Regions from separate parts of the Rhizobium sp. L9 genome, predicted to be linked through region 2. Evidence: predicted binding sites of a transcription regulator. Region 2 holds the regulator's gene; the other holds the start of a gene.

Region 1 (9,239 bases), on a different contig from region 2:
CGATATCGTCGACATGCTGAAGAAGGGCGGTGTGGATCTCGCCCGCCGCACGGTCGCCAAATACCGGGAAGCGATGAACATCGCTTCCTCGGTGCAGCGCCGCCGCGAGAAGCGGGCGCTCGCCAAAGTCGCGGGCTTCTGACGCAGCACATGCTTCGATCTGGATCGAAGCATCCACCTTCCGAATTGGCCTATTTCTCCCGCGTCTTGAACGAAGATCGATGTGCCTATGACGCCGCAAAAGCCGAACCTTACCAGAGAACTTGTCCTGCTTTTGGTGCTTGCGACCCTCTGGGGTTCTTCCTACACCTTTATCAAGATCGGGGTCGAAACGATCCCGCCGGTGACCTTGATCGCGGTGCGCACACTGATCGCCGGCGCCATTCTGCTGGCCGTGCTTCGCCATCGGCATGTCCGCCTGCCGCGCGATCGCGCGACATGGCGCCTGTTCGTCGTTCAGGCCTGCCTGAACAGCGTCTTTCCTTTCACGCTGATCGCCTGGGCGGAGCAGTCCGTCGATGCCGGACTGGCGGTGATCCTGAATTCGGCGACGCCGATTTTCACCTTCCTGCTGACCGTGTCGATAACCCGCCATGAGCCGGCGACGGCGCGAAAGCTTTTCGGCGTCGTCTCCGGGCTTGCCGGCATCTGCCTCGTCATCGGCGTCGAAGCGCTCGGCGGTCTAGGCGAAAGCCTGATGGCGCAGCTCGCCATCATCCTGGCAACCATCTGTTACGCAGGGGCCGCGATTTTCAGCAAGAACTTTAGTGGCCTCGATCCTGCCGTGCCGGCGGCCGGTTCGCTGATCTCGGGCGCGGTCATTCTGATGCCTGTGAGCCTGCTCGTCGACCGGCCCTGGGGGCTCGATCCCTCGGCCGCATCGGTGCTGGCGCTGCTTGCCCTTTCTGCCTTTTCGACGGCGCTTGCCTTTACGATCTATTTCCGCCTCGTTCAGACGCTGGGTTCGGTCGGAACCACGTCGCAAGCCTATCTCCGTGTGCCGATCGGTGTGGCGATCGGTATCGTCTTTCTCGGCGAGAGGCTGAACCCGACGGCGTGGATCGGACTGGTCTGCGTCATTCTCGGTGTCATCGCCATGACGATGCCGCGCGCAACGCAGGCACGAAGCGCGGGAGCTGATGAAGGGAAAGTCGCCGGAAGGCTCCTTCCGTAGGAGATTTGCTACACCTTCTGGGAGCGCGCCCGGAGCTGATTCGGCGCCCTATTGACTTTCCGGCAACCTCTGGCTAGAAGCCCGCCGCAATCGTCGCCGTGAACGGCGTTTTGAAGTTATCCCCATCATCCCAAGGGCACCGAGGACCTCAGGCCTACGCCGATCTTGCTTGAGATTGCGCGAAGTGCTTGGATGAACCCGAGGCTTGGCGTAAACTGATACCCGCAAACGACCATAAGAAGGGAAACTCCATGAGTGTGCGTGTATCCGGGAAACATATGGAAATTGGTGAATCCTTCCGCCAAAAGATCGAGGACCAAATTGGAACGGCCATCACGAAATACTTCGATGGGGGGTATTCCGGCCAGGTGACCGTCGAAAAGGCGAGTTCTCGTTTCTCGGCAGACTGCAAGCTTCATCTCGACAGCGGGGTGGTGCTTCATGCCGCCGGCGAAGCGACGGATCCGCAGCTTGCTTTCGACGCCGCTTCCGAACGCATCGAGAAACGCCTGCGTCGCTACAAGCGCAAGCTGAAGGACCACCATGCCGGAAACCACCTGAATGGCTTTGCAGAAGTCTCCTATACGGTCATGGACTCCGTTCCTGATCACGAGGATGAAATTCCCGACGATTTCGCCCCGGCAATCGTCGCTGAAAGCACGAAGCAGTTGAAGACCATGTCCGTCGCCACCGCCGTGATGGCGCTCGACATGACCGACGAGCCGCTTCTCCTGTTCCGCAGTCCCGGCAAGGAACATCTGAACATCGTTTATCGTCGGCACGACGGAAATATTGGCTGGATCGATTCGGCCAATATCAAAGGCTGAGATCAGAGTGGTGAGCGGCGGTATCGCCGCCGCTCCTCGCATCAACTGATCCCGGCGACAGAAGGAAAAAGAAATGGCATTGGCAGATTTGCTCCATCAGGATGCGATCATTCCCGCCCTCAGAGTAAATTCCAAGAAACAGTTGCTTCAGGAATTGGCGGCAAGAGCCGCGAGGATCACCGGGCTCTCCGAACGGGAGATCTTCGACGTCATCCTGCAGCGCGAACGCCTGGGCTCGACCGGCGTCGGCAACGGTATCGCCATTCCCCACGGCAAGCTGGTGAACATTCATTCCATCGTCGGCATCTTTGCCCGGCTGGAGCAGCCTGTCGATTTTGAAGCGCTGGACGACCAGCCCGTCGACCTCGTTTTCCTGCTGCTTGCGCCGGAGGGCGCCGGCGCCGACCATCTCAAAGCCCTGTCGCGCATCGCCCGCGTCCTGCGCGATCAAGACCTGGTTGCAAAGCTGCGGGCCACCGATTCCGCCTCGGCGATCTACGCCTTCCTCAACGAAGAGCAGACGTCGAACGCTGCTTGAGCTGCATAATCCCTAAATGAAAAAAGGCGCCTGATTTCGCAGGCGCATTTTTTGATTTACCCAGGGCTGAACGGTCAGAACTCTTCCCAGTTATCCCCAGCCACGGCGGCCGAGCCATGCGATTGAGGTGTGGTGCGGCGGGTCGCCGGCGCGTGGCGGACCACAGGAGCGGTTGCCAAGTGCGAGGGGGCCGCAGCCGGCGCACGCATCTGCCTCGCCACGGAGGCGAGCGCGGTCGCGTTGGCGGAGCCCGACACCCTGAAGCGCGTGGCGAGCGTCTTCAGCGTCTGCGCCTCGTCGTTGAGCGCCACGCTGGCGGCGGTCGCCTCCTCCACCATCGCCGCATTTTGCTGCGTCACCTGATCCATCTGGTTCATGGCCTGGTTGATTTCCTTCAGCCCCACCGCCTGTTCGCTGGCCGATGCCGAGATCTGCCGGATGAGGCTGTTGATGCCCATCACCTGTTCGGCGATCTTGTGCAGCGTCCCGCCGGCGCGCCCCACGAGATCGACGCCTTCCTTGACCTGGACGGCCGAGGTGTTGATCAGCGTCTTGATCTCCTTGGCGGCAGTGGCCGAACGCTGCGCGAGTTCACGCACTTCCTGGGCGACGACGGCAAAACCCTTGCCGGCTTCGCCGGCGCGAGCCGCTTCGACGCCAGCGTTCAGCGCCAGCAGGTTCGTCTGGAAGGCGATCTCATCGATGACGCCGATGATCCGCGATACCTCCGTCGAAGACTGCTCGATCCCTTGCATGGAGGCGATGGCCTTCTGCACCACTTCGCCTGATTTCTCGGCATCCTGGCAGGCGAGATTGACGTTGTCGGCAGCCGTGCGGGCATTCTCGGCACTGGAATCGACCTGGGCGGTGAGCTCGTTGAGCGCTGCCGCCGTCTCTTCCAGGCTTGCTGCCTGCTGCTCGGTACGTTTGGCGAGATCGGAAGCGCTGTTGCTGATCTCGCCGGTGCCGGCGCCGATATTGACGACGCTGAGATTCATCGTATTGATGGTCTCTTCGAGGCTTGCAAGCGCGGCATTGAAATCCTGCTTCAGTTTGCCGTATTCGCCGGGGAAATCTTCGGTGATGCGGTAACCCAGATTGCCCTGAGACAATTCCGAGAGTCCGGCGCCGACGACCGAGACGATGTGACGCTGCAGCGACACCGATTGCTGCCGTTCCGATTCCGAACGGCCGCGCTCGGCCTCTGCGGCCTGTCGCTGGTGGGTGGCCTCGTCTTCGAGGCGCCTGGAGTCGGCGAGCTTGAAGCGGAAGCCTTCGAGTGCCTTTGCGACCGAACCGACTTCGTCGGTACGGTCCTGGGCCGCGACGGGTTCGGCATATTCGCCGTCGCTGAGCGTTTTGACGCTGGCGACAAGGCTGCCGAGCGGCCTCTGCACGAGCGAGCGGACGGCGAAATAGAGCGCCAGCATCACCGCGCCGAGCACGATCAGGCCGGTGGCGATCATCATGTAGGTCTGATCCTGCACCGGCGCGTTGATCGCGGTGTGCGGGACGTCGACAAGCACGACCCAGGTGGCGTTGACGCCGGGGACTTCGAATGGATAGACGACGCGGTCGAAAGGATCGAGGCCGTCATAGGTGAGGTTTCGGACGAGGCCGGGCTGCTTGTTCGACAGCGCCGCCTTGACGACGTCGGCGCCTTCGCCGTCATATTGCTTGGTCATCAGGTCGGGGACCGGCGCGACGATCCAGTTGCCGGCCTGCGAGAGCAGCGTCACGCGGCCGGAGCCGAAGGGGTGCAGCGCCTGAAGCTTATCGGTCAGCGACTTTAGCGAGATGTCGACGCCGCCGACGCCGATCATCTTGCCGCCCGACATGACAGGATAGGCAATGGAAGTCAGCAGCGTCGGTACGTCGGTTCCCTCGGCCATGTAAGGCGTGGTGATCGCGCCCTTGCCGCTGTCGGCAGCAAGTTTCCACCACTCAGCGGTATAATCATTGTCGAAGGTCGAATACTGGATGCCGCCATCCTTGGTTTTCGACCAATAGGGCGTGAAGGCGCCGTTCTTGTTGGTGCCTTCGTCATTGTTGTTGGCAATCTCGGTCGTCTTTCCGTCCAGCGCACCAAGCTGCTCGCAGAACCAGCTGCCGAAGGCGAAGGCATTCTGTTCCAGGTTGGCTTTCAGCACGTTGATCATGCCCTTGCGATCGAGCGACTTTCCATCGTGGGCTCGGCCGATAACGCCTGACATGCTGCGGGCAGCGCTGGCGAGTTCGCCGACATTGGCGGCGATCTCATTGGCGATCGACTTTGCCTCGAGATTGGCTTGATCCATCGTCAGCGTCTGAACGCGATCCCGGGTCTGGCCTATGAGGAAAAAGTTCGAAGCGATGAGAACAAGTGCGATGGCGATGCCGGTGATGGCGATAAGTTTCGCCGCAAGCGATTTCATGCGAAAAATGAACATGGGTTCCTCAGGCAAGGATGCGCCGAACGGGCATTCTTCGGCGCAGGAGCGAAGGCATGGCTCCGTCATGGAGCAGCCGCATCAGCCGCGGATCCGCATATGCGACGATCCGGCGATCGCTGGGAAGATCGCCGGAGACCTGTTAAATTTAAATGAAACTTGAGTGGTTATATGAGCAAAACCGCAGAAATCTCCTTTAAAATTGAAGGACATCTGCCGGCGTTTCGCAGGCAGGCCAGGCTATATTCTGTCTGCGACTTCCCCACTCAAAGGGATTGACGGTTGCGCTCCTGATTTGAGACATGCGAGCGAACCGGCGACTGCCGCGCGGCGCAACGCTGTCGGAAAATCAAGCCCGTCATCGAGGCTGGCGGCGAAATAGCCGCAGAAGGTGTCTCCCGCTCCGACCGTATCGACAGGATCGATCGCCAGCCCCTGCGCTCTTGAGAGGACCCCGTCACGAATGGCGATGACGCCATCGCCGCCGAGCGTCACGATCAGCGTCTGGCCGGTTTCGTGATGCAGGCGGACAAGCGCTGCCTCGCGCGCTCCTGCGTCCATGCCGTCCTGTCCGGCAAGTCGCTCGAACTCAGTCTCATTGGCAATGACGATATCGGCGAGGCGTCCGAGACGCGGCGCATCGGGAATCAATGGGGCGAGGTTGAGGATGCTGGTGATGCCCTTGGCGTGTGCGGCCGAGAGCGCGCGTTCGACGGCCGCGACCGGCACCTCAAGCTGCAACATCAGTATGTCGCCCTCGTGCATGCGGCCGATCGCGGTTTCCGCATCGGCGGGCGCGACCAGGCCGTTGGCGCCCGGCACCGCGGCAATCATGTTCTCGCCGTCGCCGCCGACCAGGATCAGCGCCGTTCCTGTGGGACCGTCGATATGCTTGACGAGGGAGAGATCGGTTCCTGCCTCATCGAGCAGAGAAAGAGCATCGGCAGCAAAAGCATCCTTGCCGACGGCGCCGGCCATATGCACATAGCGACCGGCGCGGCGGGCTGCCAGCGCCTGGTTGGCGCCCTTGCCGCCGGCGGCCGTGGCAAAACCGTTGCCGGCCACTGTTTCGCCGGGCTTCGGCAGGCGCTCGGTCGTGGCGATGAGATCCATGTTGATGGATCCGAAAACTGTGATCATCAGGCTGTCCCGTCTTTTGGAGCATGCCAATGACATCATGCTCCTGCTATTTCATGGGGCGAGACACTGCCCGAAGCGATCACTCCTCGTCAACCACCCGAAGCTTGAGAAGGCCGGTACGGCTTTCCACGGATTTGGCCGGGACCTCGCCGTCGCGGGCAGGCTTTGCGTCGCCGCCTGCCTCGAATTCCAGCGCCTCGATCTTGGCGCCGCGTTTGGTGAGCTTGTCGGCTGACGTGACCACCATGTCGATGTCTTTCTGCGCCATGGCGAAATGGCCCTGCAGCTTGCGCACCCGCTCGTCGAGGCGGCCGAGATCGTCCATCAGGAGCGCCACCTCGCCCTGGATCAGATGCGCTTGCGCCCGCATGCGCTGGTCTTTCAGCACCGCCTGGATGACCTGGATCGACAGCATCAGCAGCGATGGCGAGACGATAACGATGCGCGCGCGGTGTGCCTTCTGCACCAGGGCCTCGAAGTTCTCATGGATCTCCGCGAAGATCGATTCCGACGGCACGAAGAGAAAAGCCGTCTCCTGGGTTTCCCCCTGAATCAGATATTTCTCTGAAATATCCCGGATATGAATCTCCATGTCGCGGCGGAACTGCTGGCTGGCGATCTTGCCGGCCTCGGGGCTGGCTGCGTCGCGGATGGCGCTCCAGGCTTCGAGCGGGAACTTCGCATCGATGACGAGTGGCGGCGCGCCGTTTGGCATGCGGATCGTGCAGTCCGGCCGCGAACCGTTCGAGAGCGTCTGCTGGAATGCATAGGTGCCCATCGGCAGGCCGTCCGCGACGATCGTCTCCATCCGGGACTGGCCGAAGGCGCCGCGCGTCTGCTTGTTCGAGAGAATCGCCTGCAGTCCGACCACGTCCTTGGCGAGCGTCTGGATATTGTTCTGCGCGGCATCGATGACCGCCAGCCGCTCCTGCAGGCGCTGCAGGTTCTCATGCGTCGATTTCGTCTGCTCGGTGATCGTCGAGCTGACGCGCTGCGACATGCCGTCGAGACGCTGGCTGATTGCCTGGTTGAGCTCGCTCTGACGCGCGCCAAAAACCTCGGTCATGGCCGTGATGCGGCCCTGCATCTCCGCCTGGATCTTCAAAAGCTCGGCCATGCGCGCCTCGCTTTCGCCAGCCCGCAGGCTCGCCTCCTCCGCCTGCTCGCGGCGGAGGCTGGCGCTGCGCAAGAGAAGGATGATCACCAGAAGCACGAAGGCGACAAAAACGCCGCCGGCAAGCGCCAGCATGGCCGGGCTCAGCGAGGCGTTGGAGAGGGCGAGCGATTCGGAATGAACGGTCATGCCGCAACCATAACAGAAGCTGCGGCAATACATAGATCAAAACGTGAACGAAATCCTCTGTCGCCTTTTTCCTCACCGATGCAGAAAATCGCCGCCGATTTAACCATTGCTCAACCATATTCGCCAAAATCTGTGCCGCAGAATTCCCTCCAGCGCCGTTGCGCCAAGTACAGAGATTTCCATGACATCCCAGCAGACCGACAGTGCACTCAGGCAGCGCCTCGATTTCATCGAACTGGACGAGGCGGCGCGCCGGTCGATACGGGATCTCAGCCCCGTCATATCAGAGCTAATCGGCGGTGCCCTCGACAAGTTCTATGCCAAGATCGCCAAGACCCCCGCCGTCTCAGGCTTTTTCGCCGACAAGAACCATGTCGCTCATGCCAAGAAGCGGCAGCAGGATCATTGGGGCAAGCTTGCAGGCGGCGCCTTCGACGAAACCTACGTCGACGGCGTGACCGCGGTCGGGCGCACGCACGCCCGCATCGGGCTGGAGCCGCGCTGGTATGTCGGCGGCTATGCCCTGGTTCTGTCCGAGCTCGTCAAGGGCATCATGGAGAAGCAGTGGCCGTCGGTCTTTGCGCGCCAGCAGGGCAAATTGCTCGCCGAAAGGCTGTCGGCGGTCATCAAGGCCGGCATGCTCGACATGGATTATTCGATCTCGGTCTACCTCGAGACGCTTGAAGCCAAGCGCCAGGCTCTGGAAGAGCAGCGTGCCCAGGCCGAGGCCGATCAGGCGATGGCGCTGGAGCAGCTGCGCCGCGGTCTGGAGGCGCTGTCGAGCGGCGATCTCGAGGCCACTCTGCCATCCGACCTGCCCGGTAATTTTCGGCAGATGGCCGAGGATTACAACCGTGCCGTCAAGGCGCTGCGCCATTCCTTCGCATCGGTGCGCGACACGTCGGGCCATATCATGAATGGCGCCGACGTCATCTCCAATGCGACCAACGATCTCGCATTGCGCACTGCCCAGCAGGCGGCCGGCGTCGAGGAGAGTTCGGCTGCCCTGCAGCAGCTTTCCGTCAGCGTCGGCCAGACCGCCGCCAATGCCGAGAAGGCTTCGGACGCCGTACGCGAGACTCAGCAGAAGGCGAAGAATTCGGGCGAACTCGTCACCAGCGCCGTGTCGGCGATGGCCGGTATCGAGAAATCCTCGACGGAGATTTCCAAAATTATCGGCGTCATCGACGAAATCGCCTTCCAGACCAATCTTCTGGCGCTGAACGCCGGCGTTGAGGCGGCGCGCGCCGGTGATGCCGGCAAGGGTTTTGCGGTCGTCGCGCAGGAAGTCCGCCAGCTCGCCCAGCGCACGGCCGATGCTGCCAAGGAGATCAAGAACCTGATCTCGCAGAGTTCGAGTCAGGTTAACGAGGGTGTCGGCATCGTCTCGAGCACCGGCGAGGCGCTGAACGATATGATCAGCCGCATCGATATCATCAACCGCTTCGTCGCCGATATCGCCGCCGCCGCCCGCGATCAGGCGACCGGCGTCAACGAGGTCAGCGTGGCGATCCGCAGCATGGGCGAAATCACCCAGCAGAATTCCGGCATGGTCGAGCGCACGTCGGCGGAAACCCGTCGCCTCAAGGACGAGGTGGACCAGCTGATCGAGCTGTTGCGCCGCTTCCGCGTCCGTTCGGAAGGCCACGCCGTCGTCGGTGCCCGCCGGGCGGCCTGACTCAAATATGGCGAAATTCCGGGCGGGTATGCAAAAAAGCGTCTTCCCCGCCCGCCGGATAATTCCATAGCGGGAAAAGATGGGTTATGGGAACGCCCATGACCATCAAGCCACTCATCATTCTTCCCGACCCCGTTCTCCGTCAGCTCT
Region 2 (9,239 bases):
TCGGCGGCGTCTTCCTGACCTCGCTGATCGGCGGCTTTTCCACCGCATTGTTTTCGATCGAGCATTTTCATCGCCTGACGGCTTACGGCCTGCCGGCAAACCTTGCGACGATGCCGATTATCTCCTTCATCGTCATGCCGGCCGGATTGTTGGCGATGTTGCTCATGCCTTTCGGTCTGGACGCTCCGCTCTGGAAGGTCGTCGGATTCGGCCTCGATCTGGTGATTGCGGTTGCCAAGACGGTGTCCGGCTGGGGCGGTGATATCGGCATCGGCCGCTTGCCCGGCTGGTATTTCGCAGTGGCGGTGGCAGGCTTTCTGCTGCTGACGCTGCTGCGCACTCGGCTGCGCCATGTCGGCACATCGATCATCGCCATCTCGACGCTCATCGTGCTGCTTCTGCCGGTTCCCCGGCCGCCGGATCTGGTGATTTCGGAGGATGGCAGTCTGGTTGCGGTCGTCGCGGCTGAGGCAATAGCTTCCAACCGTGAAAACCCGCCGGATTTCATATTCGACCAGTGGCAGAGAGCGCTGGTGCTGCCGACACATGATCCGCCGAAGATGCTGGATGGTCCGGCCATCCCGCCGGAAGGAGAAGGCCGCCGTGTCAGGCTTTCCCGCGATCAGCAGAACGAAGCGAGTGCGGCGATGCGGGCAGCCGCAGCAGGCGGTGAAGCAAACCGTTTTTCCTGCGTCAAGAAGGCTTGGTGCACATCAAGACTTGGCAATGGCCATATCGTCACCGTTATCGACAATGCCGCCTATCTCGGCCCGGCCTGCGATACGGCCGATATCGTCGTGACCTCGGTCCGTCTGCGTTTCAACAGCTGCCGTTCAGGTGGCACGCTTTTCACCGGCGAGACGCTGCGTAGGACCGGCTCGCTCGAATTGCGTTTCGCCGATGCCGGCCTGGAGGTCACCACCGCCTTCGATGCCTTGTCGCGACCATGGATGCGCCATCGCGCCTATGATTGGCGCAATGATCGTTTTACCGATTCCAGCCCATCCGGCGTCAGTGATAGCGACGGATGAGGCCGACGAGCTTGCCCTGCACCTTGACGCGGTCGGGCCCGAAGATGCGGGTCTCATAAGCCGGGTTGGCGGCCTCGAGCGCGATCGAGGCGCCCTTGCGGCGGAAACGCTTCAGCGTTGCTTCCTCGTCATCGACGAGGGCAACGACGATATCGCCGGGACTGGCGGTACTGCCGTTGCGAATGATCACGGTGTCGCCGTCGAAGATGCCGGCGTCGATCATCGAATCGCCTTTAACCTCCAGCGCATAGTGCTCACCGGAGCCGAGCATATCTGAAGGAACGACTATATCGTGGGTGTTGTTCTGGATCGCCGAGATCGGAACGCCGGCGGCGATACGTCCCATGACCGGCACGGAGACGGAGTTGCCATTGTCGGCGACCGGCTTTGGCGCAGCGGGGGCGGCGACCGGCTGGGGCTTACCGAGGCTGCCCTCGATGACGCTCGGCGAAAAACCGCGACGCTGAAGACTGGGGTTATAGGCCTCCGGAAGCTTGATCACCTCGAGCGCCCGGGCGCGGTTCGGTAGGCGGCGAATGAAGCCGCGTTCCTCAAGCGCCGTGATCAGGCGGTGAATGCCGGATTTCGAGGCGAGATCCAGGGCATCCTTCATTTCGTCGAAAGAGGGAGGAACGCCGGATTCCTTCATGCGCTCATGGATGAAAAGGAGAAGCTCCTGTTGTTTGCGCGTGAGCATCGACGTTAGACCCCGTGATTGAAACAAATCCAGAACGGACACTATATGTTCCATATGTGTTCCGCAAGTAGCTAAATTTCCGTAAAAGTTCACGTCAACTCGCTGAGATTTTTATTTTCATTTGCCGGATTGGCGCACATGTCTTGCATTGAGGGAGGTGCTGTCGCACATCTCTTTCCGGTTTCAGGAGGGATATTCATGAACGCGCATTCCGCCAGGTCGCACCCGCTGGATCATGTCGTGCTGCCCGTGGTCAATATCGATCTGGCGCGTGAGAGGCTCGGCAAGCTCGGTTTCACCGTCGCCGCCGATGCGCGCCATCCCTTCGGAACGGAGAATGCCTGCGTCTTTTTCGCCGACAAGACCTATCTGGAGCCGCTTGGCGTGGCGAGTGTCGACGAGAGCGAAGCAGCGGCCCGCCAGGGCAACGTCTTCATCGCCCGCAATCGCGCCTTCCGTTTCCGCTGCGGCGAGGAGGGACTTTCTGCGCTGGCCTTCCTCAGCGAGGATGCCGACCTCGATCATAAGCGCTTCGTCAGCAACGGCGCGAGCGCCGGTGAGATGTTGCAGTTCAGCCGGCCGATGCGGATGCCGGACGGTTCGGAGAGCGTCGGCAGCTTTAAGCTGGCCTTTGCAGCTGATTTGCGCGCCCCCGATTTCTTTCTCTTTACTTGCCAGCGCATCACTTCGTTCCCTACAGATCGCGCCGCGCTGGAGAGACACGCCAATGGCGTGATCGGCATTGCCGAGATCGCACTTTGTGCACCGGACCCGGCGGCATTCGCCGCCTTCGTCGGGCTCGCGATTGGGCAGGCGGCGGTGGAGAAAACCGGTTTCGGCATGAATATCGCGGCATCAAATGCAAAGATCAGCTTGATGACGGCCGGAAGGGCTGGAGGCCTATTTCGAGACCGCTGTCTCATCAGCCGATCGCGGCCTGCGGGGGCGGGCAATCCTCTTCACCGTCATCGATCTTGCCGTGACAGAAGCGCATTTGGGTGCTAACGGGATCACATTCACACGCGCAAGAACAATCGCATTCTGGTGAAGCCCACGCCCGGGCAGGGTGCGCTCTTCGCCTTCGAGGAAACACGATGAGCACCGACACGAATTCCGAAGTCAGGATCGGCGAAGGCGAAGGCCAGGTCACTTTTTCCAATACTGGCCGCTTGTCGCTGATCGCCGGTCCATGCCAAATGGAGAGCCGGGATCACGCCTTCATGGTCGCCGGCACGCTGAAGGAGCTTTGCGGCAAGCTCGGCATTGGCCTCGTCTACAAGAGCTCCTTCGACAAGGCGAACCGTACCTCGCTCTCGGCTGAACGCGGCATCGGCCTGGAAAAGGGCATGGAGGTCTTTGCCGACCTCAAGAAGGAATTCGGCTTTCCCGTCATAACCGACGTCCATACGGCCGAGCAATGCGCCGAGGTGGCCAAGGTGGTCGATGTTCTGCAGATCCCGGCCTTCCTCTGCCGTCAGACGGACCTTCTGATCGCCGCCGCCAGAACCGGCCGCGCCGTCAATGTCAAGAAGGGCCAGTTCCTCGCCCCTTGGGATATGAAGAACGTTCTGAAGAAGCTCAACGCCAGCGGCAATCTGAATGTGCTCTTGTGCGAGCGCGGTGCCTCCTTCGGCTACAATACGCTGGTTTCCGACATGCGTTCGCTGCCGATCATGGCGGCGATGGGAGCTCCCGTCATTTTTGACGCCACCCATTCCGTGGCGCAGCCGGGCGGGCAGGGCGATTCCTCCGGCGGCCAGCGCGAGTTCGTGGAAACGCTGGCGCGCGCGGCAGTGGCGACGGGAATTGCCGGCGTCTTCGTCGAAACCCATCAGGATCCCGACAACGCACCGTCCGACGGGCCGAACATGGTCTATCTCAAGGACATGCCGCGACTGCTTGAGAAGCTGCTTGCCTTCGATGCGATCGCCAAGGCCTAACGTTCAACAGGCTGACATGATCGTGGTTTAGGCCACGATGCGATACCCGCTCGAAGGCGGGAAATTGCGCCATTGTAATTTGCACGCCTTCGATTATGACAGGCTTCGAACGACTTATCACCCACCGAGCAGGAAGAACCCATGACTGCAATCACCGATATCATCGCCCGCGAGATCCTCGATAGCCGTGGCAACCCCACCGTCGAAGTCGACGTCTATCTCGAAGACGGCAGCATGGGCCGCGCGGCCGTTCCCTCGGGCGCCTCGACGGGCGCACATGAGGCGGTCGAGCTGCGCGACGGCGGCAAGCGCTATCTCGGCAAGGGCGTCGAAAAGGCGGTCGAGGCCGCCAACACCGAGATCTTCGACGCGATCGGCGGCATCGACGCCGAAAATCAGATCCAGATCGACAACATCATGATCGAGCTCGATGGCACGCCGAACAAGTCGCGCCTCGGCGCCAACGCCATCCTCGGCGTCTCGCTCGCCGTCGCCAAGGCTGCGGCCCAGGCATCCGGCCTGCCGCTTTACCGTTACGTCGGCGGCGCTTCCGCCAGCCTCCTGCCGGTGCCTATGATGAACATCATCAACGGCGGCGCTCATGCCGACAACCCGATCGACTTCCAGGAATTCATGATCCTGCCGGTCGGCGCCGATTCGATCGCCGACGCCGTGCGCATGGGTTCGGAAGTCTTCCATACGCTCCGCAAGGAGCTTGCCGCGCAGGGCCACAACACCAATGTCGGTGACGAAGGCGGCTTCGCTCCCGGCCTGAAGAGTGCGCCCGAAGCCCTCGACTTCATCATGAAGTCGATCGAGAAAGCCGGCTACAAGCCGGGCGACGACATGTGCCTCGGCCTCGACTGCGCCTCGACGGAATTCTTCAAGGACGGCAAGTATGTTCTGGAGGGCGAAGGCCGCACGCTCGAGTCGGGCGCCATGGCCGAATATCTGGCCGAGCTCGCCGGCAAATACCCGATCATCTCGATCGAAGACGGCATGGCCGAAGACGACTGGGAGGGCTGGAAGGCGCTGACCGATCTGATCGGCAAGAAGACTCAGCTCGTCGGCGACGATCTCTTCGTCACCAACTCGGCCCGCCTTCGCGACGGCATCCGCATGGGCGTCGCCAACTCGATCCTCGTCAAGGTCAACCAGATCGGCTCTCTGACGGAAACGCTTGATGCCGTTAACACGGCGCATAAGGCAGCCTATACCGCCGTCATGTCGCACCGCTCCGGAGAAACGGAAGATTCGACCATTGCCGATCTCGCAGTTGCCACCAACTGCGGCCAGATCAAGACCGGCTCACTGTCGCGTTCTGACCGTCTCGCCAAGTACAATCAGCTGATCCGCATCGAGGAGGGCCTAGGCCCCCAGGCCCAATATGCCGGCCGCTCGATCATCAAAGGCTGATCCGATCTGATTTGCAATGCTCGACCCGCGCCTCACCGGCGCGGGTTTTTTCTTGCCGGCGGTTACGGTCAATGAACGGTTAATCTCTGCGCGTTATGCTGAACGAATTGGTAATGCGTTCAAGAGCATGCGTGTATGTGGACAAAGCATCATAAGAAGAGAAAGCTCGGCCGCTTCGTCATCCCGGCTATGACGGTCGCCTTCCTTTCCTATTTCGGTTATCATTGCATCCATGGCGATTATGGCCTGCGGGCGACGGAGACGTTCGAGCGTCAGCGCGTCGCGCGCGAAAGAGAGCTTGCCGTCCTGAAGGCGAAGCGCGAACATCTGGAAAGCCAGGTGGCGCTGCTGAGTGACGGCTCGCTCGACAAGGACATGCTGGACGAAAAGGCGCGATATCAGCTGAATATGTCGCGTGCGGACGAGATCGTCATATTCAAACATTATTCCAATTAACCGGAATTAGGTTAATTGGAATTTCTGATTTATTTGCAATAACTTAGCGTCGAATACGAGCCATGCAATTATGGCATTGCTGTGGTCATATTTCTTCCCTATGGTACGCGCCACCGAGAAACGACAAACCCATAGGGAGGGTTGAATGGCGCCGCGAAAGACCGCGACCGTTTCCAGCCGCAAAACTGCAGCAAAACCAGCAGCCAAAGCATCGAATGGAGGCCCAGTAGCCGACTTCGATCGGGATGAGGAACTCAAGGCCTATCGCGAGATGCTACTGATCCGCCGCTTCGAGGAGAAGGCCGGTCAGCTTTACGGCATGGGCTTCATCGGCGGCTTTTGCCATCTCTATATCGGTCAGGAAGCTGTCGTGGTCGGCATGCAGATGGCGCAGAAGGAAGGCGATCAGGTCATCACCGCCTATCGCGACCACGGCCACATGCTGGCAACCGGCATGGAGGCGCGCGGGGTCATGGCGGAACTGACCGGGCGCCGTAGCGGCTATTCCCATGGGAAGGGCGGCTCGATGCACATGTTCTCGAAAGAGAAGCATTTCTACGGCGGTCACGGCATCGTCGGCGCCCAGGTTTCGCTCGGAACCGGCCTTGCCTTTGCAAACCACTACCGCGGCAACGGCAATGTCGCCATCGCCTATTTCGGCGACGGCGCTGCCAACCAGGGCCAGGTCTACGAGAGCTTCAACATGGCGGCTCTCTGGAAGCTGCCGATCGTCTATATCGTCGAAAATAACCGCTACGCCATGGGCACCTCGACCGCCCGTGCCACCGCTCAGTCGAATTACTCGCTACGCGGCTCCGGCTTCGGCATTCCCGGCATTCAGGTCGACGGCATGGACGTCCGCGCCGTCAAGGCGGCGGCCGACGAGGCGCTCGAACATTGCCGCTCCGGCAAGGGCCCGATCATTCTCGAAATGCTGACCTATCGTTATCGCGGCCACTCCATGTCCGATCCGGCGAAATATCGCACAAAGGAAGAAGTGCAGAAGATGCGCTCCGAACAGGACCCGATCGAGCAGGTAAAGGCACGCCTCATCGAAAAGGGCTGGGCTTCCGAAGACGATCTGAAGGCGATCGACAAGGATGTTCGCGACATCGTCGCCGACAGCGCCGACTTCGCACAGGCCGATCCGGAGCCGGATGCATCCGAGCTCTACACCGACATTCTGCTCTAATCGGGGAGGGAACCCATGCCTATCGATATCCTCATGCCCGCCCTCTCTCCGACGATGGAAGAAGGCACGCTGTCCAAATGGCTGAAGCAGGAAGGTGACAAGGTCACTTCTGGCGACGTCATCGCCGAAATCGAAACCGACAAGGCGACGATGGAAGTCGAAGCGGTCGACGAAGGCGTCATCGGCAAGCTGCTGGTCGACGCCGGCACCGAAGGCGTCAAGGTCAATACCAAGATCGCCGTGCTGCTGCAAGATGGCGAATCCGCTTCGGATATATCAGCTGCCAAGCCGGCCGCAGCCGCTCCGCAGGTGGCTCAGGAAGAGAAGCCGACCAACACCGGTTCTGCTTCCGCGCCGCTTCCGGCCGAGCCGAAAGCCGTCGTTCCGAACGATCCGGAAATCCCCGCCGGCACCGAAATGGTGTCGATGACCGTGCGCGAAGCGCTGCGCGACGCCATGGCCGAAGAAATGCGCGCCAGCGACGACGTCTTCGTCATGGGTGAGGAAGTCGCCGAATATCAGGGCGCCTACAAGGTCACGCAGGGCCTGCTGCAGGAATTCGGCCCCCGCCGCGTCATCGATACGCCGATCACCGAGCACGGCTTTGCCGGCGTCGGCGTCGGTGCCGCCATGGCCGGCCTCCGCCCGATCGTCGAATTCATGACCTTCAATTTCGCCATGCAGGCGATCGACCACATCATCAACTCGGCCGCCAAGACGCTATATATGTCCGGCGGCCAGATGGGCGCTCCGATCGTCTTCCGCGGCCCGAACGGTGCCGCCGCCCGCGTCGGCGCCCAGCACAGCCAGGACTATGCCGCCTGGTACAGCGCCATCCCCGGCCTGAAGGTCGTCATGCCGTACACGGCATCCGACGCAAAGGGTCTGCTGAAGGCGGCGATTCGCGATCCCAACCCGATCATCTTCCTCGAAAACGAAATTCTCTACGGCCAGCACTTCGACGTGCCGAAGCTCGATAATTTCGTCCTGCCGATCGGCAAGGCGCGGATCCATCGCCAGGGCAAAGACGTCACCGTCGTCTCCTTCGGCATCGGCATGACCTATGCGACGAAGGCGGCCGCCGAACTCGAACAGCTCGGCATTGACGTTGAACTGATCGACCTTCGCACCATCCGCCCGATGGATCTGCCGACGGTTATCGAATCTGTGAAGAAAACCGGCCGCCTCGTCACCGTCGAGGAAGGTTATCCGCAATCCTCCGTCGGCACCGAAATCGCCACCCGCGTCATGCAGCAGGCCTTCGACTATCTCGATGCGCCGATCCTGACGATCGCAGGCAAGGACGTTCCGATGCCTTACGCCGCCAATCTCGAAAAGCTGGCGCTTCCGAACGTCGGCGAAGTCGTCGATGCGGTGAAGGCTGTTTGCTACAAATAAGGGGAGGGTATTTCGATGCCGATCAATATCACGATGCCCGCCCTCTCTCCGACCATGGAAGAAGGCAATCTTTCCAAGTGGCTGGTCAAGGAAGGCGACACGGTCAAATCTGGCGATGTGATCGCCGAGATCGAGACCGACAAGGCGACGATGGAAGTCGAAGCCGTCGATGAAGGCACGGTCGCCAAGCTGGTCGTCCCGGCCGGCACCGAAGGCGTTAAGGTCAATGCGCTGATCGCCGTTCTCGCCGCCGATGGCGAAGATGTCGCCGCTGCCGCAAGTGGTGCAGGTTCCGCCGCTCCGGCCAAGGCTGAGGCCGCACCTGCGCCGAAGGCCGACGCTGCGCCGGCGAAGGCTGAGGCAGCTCCGGCCACGGCACCGGCGCCTGCCGCAGCACCCGCGGCCGCTTTATCAGGTGGCAACCGCACCTTCTCTTCGCCGCTCGCCCGCCGTCTCGCTAAGGAAGCCGGGATCGATCTTTCCAATGTCGCAGGCTCCGGCCCGCATGGTCGCGTCATCAAGAGCGATGTCGAAGCTGCCGTTGCCGGTGGTGGCGCCAAGGCTGCTGCCGCTCCCGCCGCTGCTGCTTCCGTTCCGCAGGCTGCCGCCGCTCCGGCCCCAGCCGCTGCAGCGCCGAAGGGCGCTTCCGAGGAGGCCGTCCTCAAGCTGTTCGAGCCGGGTTCCTACGAACTCGTGCCGCATGACGGCATGCGCAAGACGATCGCCCGGCGGCTGGTCGAATCCAAGCAGACGATCCCGCATTTCTACGTCAGCGTCGATTGCGAGCTCGACGCCCTGATGGCGCTGCGCGCCCAGCTGAACGATGCGGCGCCGCGCAAGGACAACGCTCCGGCCTACAAGCTCTCGGTCAACGACATGGTCATCAAGGCCATGTCGCTGGCGCTGCGCGACGTTCCGGACGCCAATGTGTCGTGGACCGACAATAACATGATCAAGCACAAGCACGCCGACCTCGGCGTCGCCGTGTCGATCCCGGGCGGCCTGATCACGCCGATCATTCGCAAGGCCGAGCAGAAGACGCTGTCTGTCATCTCCAACGAGATGCGCGATCTCGGCAAGCGGGCCAAGGACCGCAAGCTGAAGCCCGA

Evidence for each region. The regulator LexA, encoded in region 2, represses DNA repair genes until DNA is damaged. The targets are predictions, from matches to a motif close to TGTTCNNNNTGTGTTCNG.
Region 1: the regulator LexA is predicted to act here: its motif matches at 7,444-7,461, upstream of CO660_RS15325 (DNA recombination protein RmuC).

Annotation. Positions count from the first base shown of each region.
Region 1 covers NZ_NWSZ01000013.1:62,393-71,631, reverse strand. The annotation lists gene rpoN (RNA polymerase factor sigma-54) at 1-142, shown strand, start outside; gene CO660_RS15350 (EamA family transporter) at 230-1,174, shown strand; gene raiA (ribosome-associated translation inhibitor RaiA) at 1,426-2,001, shown strand; gene ptsN (PTS IIA-like nitrogen regulatory protein PtsN) at 2,075-2,539, shown strand; gene CO660_RS15335 (methyl-accepting chemotaxis protein) at 2,614-4,968, opposite strand; gene CO660_RS15330 (ribokinase) at 5,209-6,108, opposite strand; gene CO660_RS15325 (DNA recombination protein RmuC) at 6,188-7,411, opposite strand; gene CO660_RS15320 (globin-coupled sensor protein) at 7,593-9,089, shown strand; gene def (peptide deformylase) at 9,188-9,239, shown strand, end outside.
Region 2 covers NZ_NWSZ01000008.1:63,152-72,390, reverse strand. The annotation lists gene CO660_RS10170 (ComEC/Rec2 family competence protein) at 1-1,031, shown strand, start outside; gene lexA (transcriptional repressor LexA) at 1,012-1,728, opposite strand; partial or broken gene CO660_RS10160 (VOC family protein) at 1,927-2,826, shown strand; gene kdsA (3-deoxy-8-phosphooctulonate synthase) at 2,823-3,668, shown strand; gene eno (phosphopyruvate hydratase) at 3,810-5,084, shown strand; gene CO660_RS10145 (septum formation initiator family protein) at 5,220-5,540, shown strand; gene pdhA (pyruvate dehydrogenase (acetyl-transferring) E1 component subunit alpha) at 5,686-6,732, shown strand; gene CO660_RS10135 (pyruvate dehydrogenase complex E1 component subunit beta) at 6,748-8,130, shown strand; gene CO660_RS10130 (pyruvate dehydrogenase complex dihydrolipoamide acetyltransferase) at 8,146-9,239, shown strand, end outside.